2 linked regions of the Niabella yanshanensis genome follow. The protein of the gene in region 1 interacts with the protein of each later gene in a pairwise test. Links are inferred from orthologs where the notes say so. Each region holds a gene or a part of one and is shown on either strand. Other genes may lie near its edges. The genes, in order: rho and nusG.

Region 1 (3,306 bases):
TTAAAGAAGCCAAAGAATTGGCAGACATCATAGTTATATTTTTTCACGGCGGTGCAGAAGGCGTTCATGCGGAAGCTGTGCTAAGAAAGCAGGAAACCAGCTTCAATGAAAACCGGGGCAATGTGTACGAAATGGCACACCATTGTATTGACGAGGGAGCCGACCTGGTGATAGGTAGTGGTCCGCATGTAACCCGTGGAATGGAAATTTATAAGGAGAAACTGATTGCTTATAGTCTCGGAAATTTTGCAACCTATGGTAATATGTCTTTACACGGGCCAATGGGATATGCGCCTTTGCTAAAGGTTTACCTTAATAAAAAGGGACATTTTGTAAAAGGGTCTGTGCTTCCTGTTATTCAAAAACCGGGAAAGACATCTCATCCGGCCGCCGATTCGGGCAGGCAGGCAATAACCAAACTACAGTTTCTAAGTAAGCGGGACTTTCCTTCCAGTGTGTTAAACATCAATAACGACGGATTTTTAACAATTAAAAATTTTTGAAGGTTGTCGATTTCTCCCTAATTTCGCAGAAGAAATGACCCGAAGGCTTGTGATCATCTCTGCTAATTATTGATTTTCATTTCAATAAGAGTTCACCAAAAAACAATTTCAATTATTTTTTTTGTTAATCAGCATGCTAAAGCCGGTATTTGATTAATTAAGATTACCCTTATGTATGATATTTTACAATTGAACGACATGCTCGTTCCGGAACTGTTGGATATTGCCGAGCAGTTAAATATTCCTGATGCGAAGAAATTAGATAAGCAAACCCTTATTTACCAGATTTTAGATAACCAGGCTATAGCGGGCTCTAAAACCACCTCTACGGAAGCTAAACCTAAAAGAAAACGTATTGTAAAAGCCACCACCTCTATCGGAACGGAAGAAGCTTTTGTTGAAGATGATGGAACGGAAGAGAAAGAGGAGAAAGCTAAAGCAACTTCTTCTGAGAAAGCCAAGGCTCCGGCTAAGAAAGCCAAAGCTCCGGCAAAAAAGAAAAAACCTGTCCGCCAGGCAGGCGGGGCTGCAGCTAAAAAAGAAGAATCAGCTGAAACCGGCGATCTTTTTGACGTCGACAAAGGTGTTGAAGAATTCACTGAAGAACCTGCGGGCGATAAAGACGAATTCAGCCTTGACCCGGCTACTGCTTCTTTCATTGAGCAGGCATTCAAAGCCACGGAAAAATTTGCCAACCCGGCACCTGTGGTAATAGAAGAACCTGTGGTTAAAAGCTTTAGCCCAAGAAAAGAAAAAGAAGCCACTTTTAATGTAGAGTTTGATGGCGTTATTTTAAGCGAAGGTGTATTGGAAATGATGCCCGATGGTTATGGCTTTTTAAGGTCGTCAGACTACAATTATCTTTCCAGCCCGGATGATGTTTATGTATCTCCATCGCAGATTAAACTATTTGGTTTAAAAACCGGCGATACCGTACATGGGGCTGTACGTCCGCCCCGCGAAGGTGAAAAATATTTTGCGCTGTTAAAAGTAGATACGATCAATGGTAAGAGCCCAGAAGAAGTGCGTGATCGCGTACCTTTTGACTACTTAACCCCTTTATTCCCATACGAAAAACTGAACCTGTTTACTCGTCCGTCAGACCTGTCAACACGTATTATCGACTTATTTACGCCGATCGGTAAAGGCCAGCGTGGTTTAATTGTAGCGCAGCCTAAAACAGGTAAAACGATGTTGTTGAAAGCAGTAGCCAATGCCATTGCAGAAAATCATCCTGAGTGTTACCTGATGGTAGTGCTGGTAGACGAACGTCCGGAAGAGGTTACCGATATGGAAAGAAGCGTAAAAGCAGAAGTAATTGCTTCTACTTTTGATGAGCCTGCAGAAAAGCACGTTAAAGTATCTACAGTGGCCCTGCAGAAGGCAAAAAGGCTGGTAGAGTGCGGACATGATGTAATTATTCTTTTAGACTCTATTACACGTTTGGCCCGTGCGCACAATACGGTATCGCCAGCTTCCGGTAAAGTATTAAGCGGCGGTGTGGAAGCCAATGCGATGCAGAAGCCTAAACAGTTTTTCGGTGCCGCCCGTAAAATTGAAAATGGCGGTTCATTAACCATACTGGCTACTGCTTTGATTGATACCGGAAGTAAAATGGACGAGGTGATCTTTGAAGAATTTAAAGGTACCGGTAACATGGAGCTTCAGTTAGACAGGAGATTAGCTAATAAGCGTATCTATCCTGCAATTGATCTGACCGCTTCGTCTACACGCCGTGATGACCTGTTATTAGACAGAGAGGTACTGCAAAGAATGAATTTACTGCGCGTTTACCTGGCTGAGATGAAAACAGAAGAGGCGATGTCGGAATTATTGAAGCGTATGAAAGGAACCAAGAGCAACGAAGAATTTTTGGCGAGTATGAACTCTTAATTATAAAAACATTATAGTTAAAGCCCGGTACCGTCAACGTACCGGGCTTTTTTAATGCTATAAAAAGAACCGCAATGAAACCGACATGATTAAAATTTTCATTTTTATCACACTCCGAAGGAGTCTCCAACGGAGTTATTTGAACCTTTGGACAGGGTAATTAAAATTTAATCATCAAAGGCACCCCGTCCGAACGGGTCATCCGGGCGGATATTCGACTAAAATCAATAACCATGTACGAATGAAAACAAGGAAATTTTTTAACTTATATGTAGACTCTTACCGGGGTTTATCAACACCTGCCTGGATGCTGGCACTGGTAATGCTGATCAACAGAACAGGCGCCATGGTGCTTCCCTTTATGGCTATTTATATGCGTGATCACCTGCATTTTTCTTTGGAAGAAGCAGGTATCGTTTTGAGCTTTTTTGGACTAGGCTCACTGCTAGGCAATATTGCCGGCGGATGGCTCACCGATAAATTCGGTAGTTTCAAAGTACAATGCCTGAGTCTCTTCCTGGCAGCGCCACTGTATATTTTAATCGGAAAATTTCATACAGTAGAGGCGCTCTCCGCTGGTATTTTTACCCTGTCGTTTATTGCCGATCTCTTCAGGCCGGCTAACTCTGCCGCAATTACCAGCTATGCCAAACCTGAGAATTTAACGCGCGCTTTTTCATTAAACAGGATGGCCATTAACCTGGGGTTTTCTTTCGGCCCTTTTTTGGGTGGCTTGCTGGCTGCTATCTCTTACGATTTATTATTCTGGGGTAATGCTATTGGTTGCTTTATAGCAGCCATACTTTTCTATAGCTATTTTAATAATCGAAAAGCACAAAAGGCTAAAGCCGCTGTTCGTATAGTAACTGCTGAAAATAGCAAACAACAAGCTTCGGCCTACCGGGACAGG
Region 2 (3,171 bases), 1.3 Mb from region 1 along the record:
AATGGAAGTTCGTGATGAGTTAAGCAAACGTGGTTTTGATGGTGATAACACTCCAATCATTAAAGGTTCTGCAACCGGCGCATTAGCTGGTGACGAAAAATGGATTGGCGCTATCACTGAGTTGATGGATGCAGTTGATACTTATATTCCTCTTCCTCCTCGTCCGGTTGATCTGCCAATGCTGATGTCTGTAGAAGATGTATTCTCTATTACAGGTCGTGGTACAGTTGCTACAGGTCGTATTGAAAGAGGTAAAATCAAAACCGGTGATCCAGTTGAGATCGTAGGTTTGATGGAAAAACCTTTAACATCTACTGTAACAGGTGTTGAAATGTTCCGCAAAATATTAGACGAAGGTGAAGCTGGTGATAACGCAGGTTTATTATTACGTGGTATTGAGAAAACTCAAATCCGTCGTGGTATGGTAATTTGTAAGCCAGGTTCTATCACTCCTCACACTGAGTTCAAAGGCGAAGTTTACGTATTGAGCAAAGATGAGGGTGGTCGTCACACTCCATTCTTCCAAAAATACCGTCCTCAGTTCTACTTCCGTACAACTGACGTAACCGGAGAGTGTTCTTTACCAGAAGGTACAGAAATGGTTATGCCTGGTGATAACACTACCTTAACTGTAAAATTAATCACTCCAATCGCGATGGAAAAAGGTTTGAAATTTGCGATTCGTGAAGGTGGTCGTACAGTAGGTGCTGGTCAGGTAACTGAGATCATCAAGTAAGAATTAATTTCTTTGAAATACTAAACATTAGCTAATTAGCAGTTCGCTAATTAGCTAATTAGTTTACGGGCATCGTCCAATGGTAGGATACCGGTCTCCAAAACCGTTGATCTGGGTTCGAATCCTAGTGCCCGTGCAATCATTTGTTGTTTGATGTTTAAAGTTTAAAGTTAGATAAATGGCATAGCCAAGCTTTAAACCTTGAATCTTAAACTTTAAACTTTATAGATGAACAAATTTGGCAATTATTTAAAGAATAGCTATAAAGAATTAGCTGAAAAAGTAACCTGGCCCGATTGGGCTCAGTTACAGCAATCTACTATGATTGTATTGGTTGCTACTATTCTCATTACGCTTTTAGTTTGGATTATGGACTTTTTAGCGGGTGGCGGCCTTAACTTCTTGTACAAAATATTATACAGCTAAGAAATGGTAGAGAATATTGTTGATAATAATGCCGCAGAAGCTGCTCCACAACAGGATACCAAATGGTACGTGTTGCGTGTGGTGAGCGGTAAAGAGCGCAAGGTTAAGGAGTATCTGGATAAGGAAATTTCTCGCAGCCCATTCGAAAAAGTAGTTAAACAGGTGTTCCTGCCTGTTGAAAAAGTATACAAGGTGCAGAATGGGAAGAAGGTAATGCGCGAAAGAAACTACTACCCAGGTTATGTGATGATTGAAGTGCAGGATGGTAAGATGAGCGATGATTTACGTGATTTGGTAGTTGGAACGAATAGTGTTATTCATTTTTTAGGAAAGGATAACCCGATCTCATTACGTAAGGCTGAAGTGAATAAGATGCTGGGCCGTATGGATGAAATGAATGAAGCGGGTGGCGTTAGTATGGTTGAGCCTTACATCGTGGGAGAAACTATTAAGATAGTAGAAGGACCATTTAACGACTTTAATGGTATTATTGAAGAGGTAAATGATGAGAAGAAGAAATTGAAAGTTATAGTTAAGATATTCGGGCGTTCAACACCGGTAGAGTTAAACTATATGCAGGTAGAAAAGATTATTTAATCTGTTTTATAAAAGTTTGTTTAAGCCGTTTCGTAAGAAACGGCTTTTTTATTAAAGTCCATTAATCGGAAGCTTCAGTTGGCTTTGGATTTCAATGGTCTGTGGCTATTGGCTTTTTTTTAAGAATTAGCGGCCAACCTCTTTGGCATAATTTTTTGTCTATTAGGTGTTAGATCATTATTACCAGACAAAATTATTTTTTATGAAAAAGTTCAGTATTGTATTAATAGCAGCAATATTATTCACCTTCTTCATCACGTCTTGCACCAGCAGGAAAAAAGATGCTGAGGCCGGTGCTGCACAGGTACAGGATACTCTTGGATTAGCTGAGTATCAAAAATGGAAAATGGAAAGTGAAATACGTGAAAAAATTGAAGCAGAAAAAGAACTGGAGAACAACGCCGCAGCAGCAGCTGCTGCTACACGAAAATCTTCCGCTTCAAGTAGTTCGAGATCAGGAAACAGAGTGTATAGAAGTAGTGGCGGCAGCAGCAGCGGAAGCAGCAACTCATCAGGTTCAGGCACTGCGTCTGCCCCGGCCCCCGCTCCTCAAAGGAAGGGAATGAGTCATACTGCTAAAGGAGCTATCGTAGGCGCGGCTTCAGGTGCGGTGATCGGAGCGGTGGCTAACAAAAAGAACCGGTTAGGTGGGGGTGTTGTAGGTGGTGTTATAGGAGCAGCAACCGGCGCGGGTGTGGGTGCTATCGTAGATAAGAAAGAAAGGCAGAGGAATGGTTATTAGTATGCATTAGGGCAAAGCGGTTTTGGGCCGCTTTTGTCATATATATTCCTTATTTTTAACTACCTCCGGTGAATGTAAGTCATCACCGGAACCAAACTTAAACAAATGAAAAAACTATTACTGGCAGCTGCAGTAGCTTCGATAGCTGTTGCATGTAACAATGAAGCTAATCAAACTGAAGCGAATGACACCGTTGCAATTACTCCTGTTGATACATTACCGGTAGCAGAAACCTTCTCGGATTATAAAGAAGGCGATGTCATTAGAAAAGACGGTCAGTTGGTTGTATACACCAATGGTGCCTGGGTTGCAGTTGAAAAAGACCTGGTATTGGACAATGGAGTTACCGTTAAAAAGAACGGTGAAATTGTTGACCAGAACGGCAGAACCATCGTCCTGGAAGACGGCGAAAGGGTAACTAAAACAGGTTTGTTTTTCAACAGGGCGGGTGCAGCAGTAGAAGATGCATGGGACGCTACGAAAAGGGGTGTGACGAACGCAGCCGAAGCTACAGGTAATGCTGTAGAAAAAGGTTATGATGCTACTAAAAAAGGAGTAGAAAAGGCTACCGATGCTACCAAAGAAACAGCGGAAGATGTAGGTCAGGCAATAAAGAAAGGAGCCCGTAAAGTGGGTGATAAAGCGAACGAAGTAAAAGAAGATCTTAAAA

Evidence for each region.
Region 2: the proteins of rho (region 1) and nusG interact in binary tests that used the Escherichia coli proteins (3 or more experiments, as listed by UniProt). The link is inferred for Niabella yanshanensis from one-to-one orthologs.

The regions. Positions count from the first base shown.
Region 1 is NZ_CP139960.1:3,212,853-3,216,158, forward strand. What follows is about bases 58-3,035. They hold rho (transcription termination factor Rho), read left to right. Parts: upstream 58-674; coding sequence 675-2,396; downstream 2,397-3,035. Other genes in these bases: U0035_RS13385 (CapA family protein), read left to right, coding at 58-503; U0035_RS13395 (MFS transporter), read left to right, coding at 2,638-3,035. Outside these bases: more of U0035_RS13385, read left to right, coding at 1-57; more of U0035_RS13395, read left to right, coding at 3,036-3,306. UniProt on the Escherichia coli protein: Facilitates transcription termination by a mechanism that involves Rho binding to the nascent RNA, activation of Rho's RNA-dependent ATPase activity, and release of the mRNA from the DNA template.
Region 2 is NZ_CP139960.1:1,876,764-1,879,934, reverse strand. Bases 120-2,962 are described here. They hold nusG (transcription termination/antitermination protein NusG), read left to right. Parts: upstream 120-1,165; coding sequence 1,166-1,759; downstream 1,760-2,962. Other genes in these bases: U0035_RS07360 (DUF6799 domain-containing protein), read left to right, coding at 2,607-2,962; U0035_RS07365 (YMGG-like glycine zipper-containing protein), read left to right, coding at 1,962-2,501; secE (preprotein translocase subunit SecE), read left to right, coding at 965-1,162; tuf (elongation factor Tu), read left to right, coding at 120-736. Also shown: more of tuf, read left to right, coding at 1-119; more of U0035_RS07360, read left to right, coding at 2,963-3,171. UniProt on the Escherichia coli protein: Part of the processive rRNA transcription and antitermination complex (rrnTAC). The complex forms an RNA-chaperone ring around the RNA exit tunnel of RNA polymerase (RNAP).